2 regions of the Vibrio sp. QJM3NY_35 genome follow, and region 1 is predicted to be linked to the other one. Evidence: predicted binding sites of a transcription regulator. Region 1 holds the regulator's gene; the other holds the start of a gene.
The links. Region 1 encodes CRP, which controls carbon source genes, mostly activating them, when cyclic AMP is high. Its sites were predicted from a motif close to TGTGANNNNNNTCACA; they were not measured.
Positions count from the first base shown of each region.

Region 1 (5,693 bases):
CCGGGCAAGATGCTGGCACTAGAGATGGGCGGCAACAACCCTATGGTGATCAGCGACCAATACGGTGATGCAGACGCAACGGTATACACTATCATCCAATCGGCTTTCATCAGTGCGGGTCAACGTTGTACATGTGCACGTCGCTTATATGTTCCTGTTGGAGAGAAGGGCGATCAACTACTGGATAAGCTCGTTGCTGCGACCTTGAAGATTCGTGTCGATCAGCCATTCGCTGAGCCAGCACCCTTCATGGGGCCACAGATCTCTGAAGCTGCGGCTAAGTTCATTCTGGACGCGCAAGCGAATCTGCAATCGTTAGGCGGTGTAAGTCTAGTCGAAGCAAAAGCGGGTGAAGCGGCGTTTGTTTCTCCGGGCATTATCGATGCAACCAATATTGCAGAACTGCCAGATGAAGAGTACTTCGGTCCATTACTGCAAGTGGTTCGTTACCAATCGCTAGAGCAAGCGGTCGAGTTAGCTAACGACACTCGTTTTGGTTTATCTGCTGGCTTAGTATCAACAGATGATTCTGAATGGGAATACTTCGTGGACCATATCCGTGCGGGTATTGTTAACCGTAACCGTCAGCTAACAGGCGCAAGTGGTGATGCACCGTTTGGTGGCCCGGGTGCTTCGGGCAACCTACGCCCAAGTGCTTACTACGCAGCGGACTACTGTGCTTATCCTATGGCTTCAATGGAAGGTGGCGAAACTCAACTTCCGGCAACGTTTAGCCCGGGTATTGAGCTTTAATTTAGGCTAATGAGTCCTAGGCTCATGCGTTAAGTTTGAAATAGGGAAGTGGTGTTATCGCTTCCCTTTTCCATCACGTCCGACATCTAGATTGGGCGGTAGATAATAATAGAAAAAGTATGTCACAGGCTGATGGCTGCTGACTCTGTGTCTCAGCCTCTCCCTCTCTAATCCAAATTACTAGCTTGCTAGAACCTCTGACAAGGAGTCACCATGACGCCCGATCTACTCTTTAAATCACTTTGGGACGATTACATTCACAGGCTTTGTCCATCGGCTGAGAAAGTGCATCACTTGCTGAAAGAAGACGAAGCGCTGATTAATGATCACATTGCACTGCGTACTTTCAATGTTGCTCCTTTGGGTATTGAAACATTAGCGAAGCCTTTCCTTGAATTAGGCTATCAGGCGTGTGGCGACTACTTGTTTGAGAGTAAGAAGTTAGTGGCTAAACATTACGAGCACCCAGATCCAAAACAACCAAAAGTGTTCATTAGTGAGTTGAAGGTAGAAGAGTGTTCAAGTGACTTGCAACAGATCGTTGCTAAGTTGGTTGAGCAAGTGGACGCAAGTAAGCTTCAAGGCCATGAGTTCTTGTTTGGCGGTCGTCTTTGGGATTTGAGCTTCGCTGACTTCCAAGTGCTCGCAAAAGAGAGCGAATACGCGTCTTGGCTCGCGGCTCATGGATATGGTGCAAACCACTTTACGGTGAGTGTGAACCAGCTAAATGAATTTGATGAAGTGCAGGCGGTGAATGACTACCTGAGCGAGTCAGGCTTCACGATCAATGCATCTGGCGGTCAGGTTAAAGGCTCTCCAGAGGTCTTATTAGAGCAATCATCAACAATGGCAGACAAAGTCCCAGTTTCATTTGTTGAAGGCAATGAGATGATTCCTGGGGGCTTCTATGAGTTCGCTAAGCGTTATGCGATGGTCAACGGTGAGCTTTACACAGGTTTTGTTGCAGCATCAGCTGACAAAATCTTTGAGAGCACCAACGGTTAAAGAAAGATACGAGCACGGATTTTGTCCTATAGATGCGAGTACGCTTCGCTTCGAGACAGTTTGTGCTTGGAAGCTGTAGGTGTTCTATTCGCATCTCGTATCTGCTCTATAGATCTTAAGAAAACAAAAAAGCCACCAAACTCGCATTTGGTGGCTTTCAAATTTTTGGCTCAGTTAATCGAGATTAACGAGTGCCGTATACCACGATAGTTTTACCGTGTGCAGAAATTAGGTTCTGCTCTTCTAGCATCTTCAAGATACGACCAACTGTCTCACGAGAACAACCAACGATCTGGCCAATCTCTTGACGAGTGATCTTGATTTGCATGCCGTCAGGGTGAGTCATTGCATCTGGCTGTTTCGCTAGGTTTAGTAGCGTTTGAGCGATACGACCTGTTACGTCAAGGAACGCTAAGTCACCAACCTTTTGGCTAGTTACTTGTAGACGGTTTGCCATTTGCGCTGAAAGACGCATTAGGATATCTGGGTTCACTTGGATAAGTTGACGGAATTTCTTGAAAGAAATTTCAGCTACTTCACAAGGAGATTTAGCACGAACCCAAGCAGTACGCTCTTGGTCTTCTTCGAACAAGCCAAGCTCACCGATGAAGTCGCCTTGGTTTAGGTAAGAAAGAATCATTTCCTTACCTTCTTCGTCTTTGATAAGAACTGCCACAGAACCTTTAACGATGTAGTACAAGGTTTCTGCCTTTTCACCAGCATGAATCAAAGTACTTTTTGAAGGGTACTTATGAATATGACAGTGTGAAAGGAACCACTCTAATGTTGGATCGGTTTGAGGTTTACCTAGAACCATAATATCTCACTTCCTCTGCAGGGTATGCTTGCCGCTTTCCGTATTTTAGCTAAGCCTGGATTGACTTGTAGGATAAGAGCACTCGTTGAGCGCTGCAAGCTATCTTGTGTTTCGTTTAAGAATAGTATCCTTTTTCAGGTACTATTTCTTGATTTTAATCGTGACCAAGCTACGATTTTTTACGCAAAATTGTGCACATGATCACGGTATGAAAAGTAATCAACCAGAATGTCGTTTTGTTAACCTATTTTTCCGGTTTCGATAAGTTGTTGCAGGATTGGCCTCACAATGAGCTCCATAGCAAAACTCATCTTGCCGCCTGGCACCACTAGCGTGTTATGGCGAGACATAAAAGAGCCATCAATCATAGCCAGAAGGTAGGGGAAATCGACGTTTTTGATGCCACGCAAACGTATAACTACGAAGCTTTCGTCTAAACTTGGAATTCCTTTGGCGTTAAGTGGGTTCGATGTATCTACGGTTGGAACACGCTGAAAGTTTATGTGAGTGCGCGAAAATTGCGGGGTAATGTAGTTGAGGTAATCATCCATTGAACGAACAATGGAGTCCATTACCGCTTCGCGTGAGTGACCACGATCGCGAGTGTCACGAACGAATTTTTGAATCCACTCTAAGTTGACGATGGGCACCATGCCGATCAGCAAATCGACGTGTTGAGAAACGTTAATGTCGCCATCAACCACACCGCCGTGCAAGCCTTCGTAAAACATCACATCGGAATTTTCCGGGATCTCTTGCCATGGCGTGAAGGTGCCCGGCATTTGATTGTAAGGCACGGCTTCATCAAAGGTGTGCAGGTAGCTTCTTACTTTACCTGTACCTTCGTTACCGTATTTACGGAAGAACTCTTCTAGCGCACCAAAGTCGTTGGCTTGAGGACCAAAGTAGCTGATGTGCTTACCTTGCTCGCGCGCTTTACGGATCTCGACATCCATCTCTGGACGTGTGAAGCGATGGAAACTATCCCCTTCAACCCAAGCTGCCTTCACGTCCATCATATTGAACATTTTACGGAAGGCTTCTGAGGTAGTGGTGGTGCCGGCTCCAGATGAACCCGTCACCGCAATAATTGGATGTTTAGCGGACATGACAACCCTTGTCTTTTGAGTAACTTACTTGTTAGCAATCGTTTACCACTATAACACGGCTCCTTTATGAGCGCAGCTTAGAAGCGTTTTGTGACTTGAATATCAACGGTTTCATGGAGTTCAGAAAACACGATGCTGACTTCTCCTGAAGCTAATTGATGTTTCACTTGGTCAATCTTGTTTTGCAGTGAAACCTCTACGTCGCCGTAGTCTGTGCCTTCACGCAGCACGAATTCTTTGATGAGGTTTTCCAGTGTCTCTGGTGCAATGTCTTGCCATGGGATGATCATAAATACTTCTCTCTTTTATGTTCATAAATAGGTTTATTGATGTAGAAATGCGTGTGCTTAGTAATGTTTTGCTTCTATTTACTAAGGCTCGGTCATTATGCCGAATCTTGGATACTTTCATAGTAGGCAGGCAAGGCTTCTTCTAACCAAAATCTTGGCTTGAGTGTGCTGCCAGTAATAAACCCAACATGGCCGCCTTTTTGAAACAGTCGATAATCGATGTTATCGGGCAGAACGAATTTTGGGATCACATCATCGGTCATGAAAGGGTCGTCTTTGGCATGAATGATCTGCGTCGGCAGTTTAATCTTATTGAGCTTAGGCAGCGCAGAACATTGCGCATAATAGTCTTGGGCATTTTTGAAGCCGTGCAGAGGCGCAGTGATTCGTTCATCAAACTCATACAGTTTGGTTATGTTCTTGATGGCTTCAGCTGTGATGCCAAGTTTTTCCTGTAGCAAGTTAACTTTTTTTAGCGCATTCGATTTTAGAGAGTTGAGCAGGTACTTCTTATAAAGCTTGGAGAAACCGCGCTCAATGCGACTAGAGCAACACGCTAAGTCAAATGGAGCAGATACGATTGTCGCCGCCGACAGCAATGGGTCGTCTGCGTACTCAGCTAAATAGTTCGCCAGCATGTTTCCACCTAAAGATATGCCAACCGCAACCTTAGGGTTATTCGGAAACTGCGCGTGTAGGTGTCTTAGGAAAAAGCGCGCATCTTCGACCTCACCTGAATGGTAAGCGCGAGCCAGGCGATTGGGTTTTCCGCTGCAGCCTCTGAAGTGCATCATTACCGATAACCAACCATCTTTAGCAAATGCATTCATCAGTCCGTTGGCGTAAGGGCTCTCAAAGCTACCTTCTAAACCATGGAATAGAACGAATATCGGCTTGTTACTTCGATCATCATTGCTTGGGTTGTCACCGTCGGGTGATTCGCTCCAAGCAAGATCAAGAAAGTCACCATCGGGAGTTTCTAAGGTTTGCCAGTGAGGATGAAACAGCGCCTGTTTTCTAATAAACCGTGGCACTAAGGTTTGTAAGTGCGGATTAGAGAGACCAGCGGCTGCGGTAAATATTGTCATAAAAACGATCCATGCTTCTTTGATGGGCTTTGATAACGTGTTGAGCTTGCAGTGAAACGCCCACGTTTTTATTTGAGCTTGGTTGATTCTCGGCATAAGCGCAAGGCTTTCACTTGTACGAGATACAAAAACAGGCTATGGGTAACCAGTTGAATAATATCAATGTTAGGTGCCTTAAAAACTTCATTGTGCATATTAGTCAGTGCATGCACATGAAGAGAGACAGGGCGCAGTTAAGCTTGGATCTTGATTGAGTAAAAAGGAAAGAGAATGAGCTAGGGCTGAGGTGCTGGTTCAGAAAAAGCGTCGTAGAGGTTTTCTGCTCCTAATAAACGACAGTACTGAAACGCGAGCGGTGATTGCTGGTTAGCGTAAAGTTGTAGGGAGTTTATACAGTCGACGAGATCGGACTGTTGTTGCTTTTCAAGCTGTAACTCAAACTGTAAGGCTTCACGGTATAGTGAGTCGACAACGTGTGCTTTGAGATGTTTACGTAGCTCTCGATAACTATGAAGCAGGGTTTCAGAGCGGCTTAAGCACTGGTGTACTTTGTGCCACTCCTCTTCAGCAAAAGACAATTGCTGCTCATCAAGCCATTTGAGAAGCAGCAGTAGATTGACGTTGCCGTGGA
Region 1 is NZ_CM173507.1:3,076,962-3,082,654, reverse strand. Features, by position in the region: gene astD (succinylglutamate-semialdehyde dehydrogenase) at 1-753, shown strand, start outside; gene AC3CH3_RS14025 (2-oxoadipate dioxygenase/decarboxylase family protein) at 967-1,758, shown strand; gene crp (cAMP-activated global transcriptional regulator CRP) at 1,943-2,575, opposite strand; gene AC3CH3_RS14015 (phosphoribulokinase) at 2,815-3,684, opposite strand; gene AC3CH3_RS14010 (YheU family protein) at 3,762-3,974, opposite strand; gene AC3CH3_RS14005 (hydrolase) at 4,070-5,062, opposite strand; gene AC3CH3_RS14000 (TIGR02444 family protein) at 5,338-5,693, opposite strand, start outside.

Region 2 (5,693 bases), on a different replicon from region 1:
ACAAAACACAGACTCCAAGTGGTTTTGGTAATGGATATGTGTTTCTGTCGCTTCGTAAATTGTTGTGATATGAAAAGAAAATCCCATATTGTCATCTTTCAATAACATGCGAGTACTTTCCCAGTTATCCGATACAATACGTCTTTCACTATTACGACATTCATCAAGTGTTCTAACAATCATTTTACTCTCCCTATTACGATGCTTTCTTGAAATGCTTGGTTGCTACCACTTCAACTGAGTCTTCGAAAATAGTTAAACCTTGCATCAATTCCGATTCTGAAATGGTTAATGGACAAAAGAACTTCAAGATTTCATCGTTTGGACCTGCGGTCTCAATTACCATGCCCTTGTCAAAACACACTTTTGCAATCTCATCAGCTGTGTTCCCATCTTTACATTCAATGCCAATCATCATTCCGCGTCCCTTGCGTTGAACAAATAGCTCAGGGAAACGCTTGAGATTGCGTTGAATGACATCATCGACCATGCTTGAGCTACGTTGAATATGATTTTCAAAATCATCATTTGACCAATACATTTCTAACGCTTTCGCAGCAGTAATGAACGCATGGTTGTTACCACGGAAGGTGCCGTTGTGTTCTCCCGGCTCCCACTTGTCTAGTTCAGGTTTTAATAAAACCACAGCCATCGGTAAGCCATAACCACTTATCGACTTAGATAGCGTAACGATATCTGGTTTTATACCTGAAGGTTCAAAGCTAAAAAACGTTCCTGTTCGACCACAACCGGCTTGAATATCATCCACAATAAATAGGATATCGTGGGCTTTACAGATTTTGCTTAACTTCTGTAGCCATTCATTTGAAGCGACATTTAACCCACCTTCACCCTGAACTGTTTCCAATAAAACGGCGGCAGGTTTATCCATACCAGCGGAATTATCGGCTAACATCGTTTCAAATAATTTTAAACCATCAATTCCAGCGTAACCTTCAAATGGCAAACGCGTAACATTGTTCAGATTTGAGCCCGCACCTTGCCTGTGGTGTTGGTTGCCTGTAGCAGCCAATGCACCCGCCGTACAACCATGAAAGCCATTGGTAAATGCAACAATACTGCTTCGACTAGTCACTTTTTTTGCCAATTTAATCGCTGCCTCAACCGCATTTGTTCCTGTCGGGCCGGTAAATTGAACTTTGTAATCTAATGCTCGAGGTTCCAAAATAAAGCGACTAAGAGCTTCTAGAAATTCAGCTTTGGCTTCTGAATGCATATCTAAGCCATGTGTAATTCCATCCATTTCAATGTACTCAAGTAGAGCTTGCTTTAGTATTGGATTGTTGTGACCGTAATTGAGAGATCCTGCTCCAGCAAGAAAATCGAGGTAACGATCACCTTGTTTTGTTTCAAGCCAGCAGCCTTTTGATTTAGCAAAAGTTACTGGAAAACTATTCGAGTAAGAACGTACGTTAGATTCCTGCTTCTTAAAAATATCCATGATAATGCCGTTATTTAATTCCTATAAGTGTTTGATTATTTGAGGAGGATTCGATAGAGATACTCGGTATCGTGCTGCCCGTTAAAATGAAGGTTTTCATCTAAGAAAGTAGTCACTCGCCCGGTGTTACCGTTTTTTTCGTCCAGCTTTTTGAACAGTGCCCAAGACGCTTGGTTTGATTTAGTGATAGTCGTTTCTATCGCTTCAATGCTCTTTAGGCACTCTCGATTAAGTAAGGTGTTCAGCATCTTGTAGGCTAAAGCATTACCTCTAAACTTAGGCGCCACCGCTACTTGCCAAATAAAGAGAACATTGGGCTCACTAGGTTTCCGGTAGCTAGAAATAAAGCCAGCAAGGTCACCTTCATGCTCCACTAAAATGCAAGTTTTACTAAAGTGAGTAGACTGCAAGAAATTGCAATATGAAGAGTTAGTGTCTAATGGAGGGCACTCTGAAATTAATTGATAAATGTTGTTGCCATCCGAAACTTCTGGCTCGCGAAAATTCCACTTTTCAATCATTTTTTCTACAACCTCTGGATACAAGATCCAAGGCGCTGATGTAATCATACCGATAAAATCCTTTGAGCTCTAATTAAATTCCTTTTTATTATGAGCATTTACTGCCTGATAAGATCAACAACCTAACCTTTAAAATTAGAAAAAAGTGACACAAATCACACTTAATAACGATCGCCATGAATAAAATAATATTTTGAGCTCTAATGTATTTTATTGATGAGGATTTTAAGAAAATGTCTTAAACGGAATAAGCGCCAAAAGAAAGTTAGAGTTATTAGAAAATAACGATGCTCAGATTGCTAAACAAGCGGCATAAATCACCAAAACTCTCAATGCTGAACATTCTGTCGAGTCGATAGCAACGCTTCTAATGGCAGCGACTCGTTATCCACTATTAAAATACCTGTCTTAAAAAAACAAAAAACCTAGCGAGAGCTCGCTAGGTTTCTTATCTAACATATCGATGAATAATGAACTCAGAGGGAACGAGTTCAGGAATATCAGCTTAGAAAAGGTTTACTTCAAAGGGTCATTGTCAGGAAGTGCATTATGAAGCCAGAGTGCTAAACGCTTCTTGATGTTCGCACCATCAAGCTTGCTCTCAGGGAGAGGTGTGATCTGATTGACTTCAACAAGGAACAAGTACACCGCTTTAACCTTTATCGGTTGAGATGAATTTGGCAAATCAAAACCTTGTAGTTTTGCCATCTTAAAACCGACTTCAACTGCTTTTTTTACCAGCTTATCTTCATTAATGATCTTCGCGGTTTTCGACATATCATCTCCATCATCTTTATCGAACGAGTACTGAGTATATCAAACCGAACAACTCACAAGATTACCTCGCTCTCAATTTGAGGCGTCGCTTTGATAAATAACAGAAAAAGTGTAGCTGGTTAAAATTTTGATTGTAGCCTGAGTGATATTTACTAGGTAAATATTAGTAAGCAACCAGCCTCTTAATAGAAGACTCAATAAATGAGATCTTCAGTCAAGAAACCAAAAATCGAACAATATTTGACTTACAATACTAAAGAATACGGAATACCATGATTCTAATATAAATGTTACGTATTCTATCAATATAGAATAACTTTATGTTATTTAACCAGTTTTATACTAGAACGACTTAGATCATATTTATGAACACCTGTAACCAAAACCTATTTACAAAATACTCATTAAGAAAATAGAATAAATCCACTAATATTGTACGGGTGTTAAAAATGCGTTACCTATGGGCTTCATTCTGTCATAAAAACCCTATTCTTGGACGAATCGTTCATATCCTTGTTATGTTGGTCGCGTTGGCTTCTATCGTCGTTCCACTGATTTCCAAAGATGCCACAACCATCATAGCCTCGCTGTGTGTCGCGCTAGTATGCTTTATCCTATTCGTGTTCTTTGCACTCTGCGACAAAATGCGTTCAGGTATGCATTAATCAGCCCTATATTCGCCAAGCATTCTCTTTTCTAAACTTCATTATAAAATGCAGGCTCCGAATACAGAAAGCCCAAAGCTATTAGCTTTGGGCTTTTCTTTTTAGTATCAATCTTGATTAGTAAAACAGAAGCTTAATAGAGCTCTGAAAACTCTTCGATCCTACTCTTCCCGCGTAAAAGTAAAAAGTTTAGGAAACGAGATGTTGAGGTAGTGATGATTTTGTCTTCTTCAACACTGTGCTTTTCAAGTAATAATTTTACAAGATCCAAACGAGCGATTTCTTCACAGAAGTGAGCATCAGAACCCGTTGAGAAATAAACGCCGATTCGTTTACCGATCTCGACAATTTTTGAGCATCGCACATCGCTTCCTTTTCGGCTCTTGCCTGTCAGTGACGTATTGTTCACTTCAATTGCAACATTGTGCTCCTTTGCGCACAGCAGAACCGCTTCCATATCGAACTTGTAGTTTGGGTTCCCTAAGTGCCCTAGCACATCAACTTTGCCACTCCTAATGACGTTGATTAACGCCTGTGTATGTTCTTGTTCCGTCGATGGCTTGAAAACTGGCTCATGCAAGCTCGCAATCACCCAGTCTAAATGTTGGTAAGAAGAAGGAGGAAGATCCAACTCTCCAGCAGTATTCAATGTGTTGGCTTCCACACCCCGCAAGATACCTACATCGTGCAGAAAACGGGGCAAAATCCTTTGGTTATTGAAAAACCAGTAGTGGGGGGCTCCCGGCATTTCAGGAGCATGATCCGTTGTACAAAGGAGTTTTAGCCCCTTATTTTTCGATGCCAGTGCATTTTCGATAATGGTGCTATAGGCATGGCCACTTGCCAATGTATGAGTATGGCTGTCGACAACAATCTCCATTATGACCTCCTAAATTGTTTAATTGATTTGAAACGAGCCGTCTTGATTCATGAAGAGTGTTAGGTCAGCAGGGATAGAATGGTCTAACACTTTATCGACGTTTTTTGAGTCTGAATTTTTATAGAACTCTACCGCTTCTTCTAATGTGGTACCTCCTCGCACCTTGCGGTTTACTAAGCGCTCTTCGAGGAACTTAGCGTCGGTGTCTATGAAGATGGTGAAATCAGCCAACTCATGCAATCCATTCCAAACTGGCTCGTTCAGTAACAACCAGTTGCCTTCAATCACGACAATGTCCTTGTCTACCGAGATTGCGTCATCCACAGGGTCATGAAGATTTCTATCGTAGTACGGCCATGTAGGATTTTTTACTTTCAGCTGTTTTAACTTATCGATCAACGAGGTTAGATTGAACGTTTCGTGAGAGCCTTTAATGGTACGGAGTTTAATTTTCTCTTCATCACGAACGATGTAGTTTGAGTCCAATATCTCATTGGGGTAATGAAAACCGTCAAATGGCAATACCTGAAGTGGCTCAACGTTGGTTTGTTGATGGGACAAATGCTCCCAAAACGCGGCTAACGTCGATTTACCACTGCCAGGGGGGGCACACAAAAAGATAATCGTACGTTCTTTTTTCTGCTCAAAAAGTCGCGTAAATTTTTCAACCAGTGGTTTATGAATCTGTTCAATATCTTTATCAGGGAATGTCGCTTCGGTTTCAAAGCCACTCACATTTAAGGAAACTTTCATGTTCAACCTTATCCTAATATCTCTTTCTCAATATTTTCCAACAAGTTCTCGCAACAGAGTTTCAGCACTGTTTTAATCAGTGATTCGTAACGTGTTTGAGTGAATGAATCGAATGACGAGAATTTTAATTGGTTAATTGAATCTAAGTAGAAGCTATCTTTGCCTTTCGAGAGGTTTGATTGATTACTGATGAAGTCGTAAACCATGTCATCGCCAAATGTCAGCACTTGCGATTGCTTACTAGTGTATTCATACATTTGGTCGAATAAGCCAATATCTGCGTAGGTTTCCAAAGAGATCTTACCCATCGCAAACATCAATTTAGAGGCGACGTCGGTTGTCACAAGAGGCCCATCTTCTTTTAAAAGAGGTACGACGGCGTACTCCATCACCAAAGCATCTTGAACAAACACGTTCGGTAATAGCTTTTTCAGTTTTTGGTTTATTAACTTATTAGACGCTTCGATCAAACTCGTCGCGGAATCACACTGTTCCAATGCGTCTAATAATTCATCTTGCAACAAAATATCAATTACCTCATGAAGCTGTGGTGACTGGCTAGCCACCACAATAATGAACCATATTAAACGGTTAAGCTCACATCATAAAATTCAAGTAGCGCTTTTTCTGCCAAT
Region 2 is NZ_CM173508.1:845,729-851,421, reverse strand. Features, by position in the region: gene AC3CH3_RS19220 (ectoine synthase) at 1-183, opposite strand, end outside; gene ectB (diaminobutyrate--2-oxoglutarate transaminase) at 197-1,462, opposite strand; gene ectA (diaminobutyrate acetyltransferase) at 1,498-2,031, opposite strand; gene AC3CH3_RS19205 (DUF5062 family protein) at 2,500-2,760, opposite strand; gene AC3CH3_RS19200 (hypothetical protein) at 3,210-3,425, shown strand; gene AC3CH3_RS19195 (phosphatase) at 3,559-4,305, opposite strand; gene AC3CH3_RS19190 (nucleoside/nucleotide kinase family protein) at 4,324-5,058, opposite strand; gene AC3CH3_RS19185 (MltR family transcriptional regulator) at 5,067-5,585, opposite strand; gene AC3CH3_RS19180 (zinc-binding dehydrogenase) at 5,642-5,693, opposite strand, start outside.
Region 2: ectA (diaminobutyrate acetyltransferase) is a predicted target of CRP. The motif match lies at 2,128-2,143, and genes of this name have one in related genera.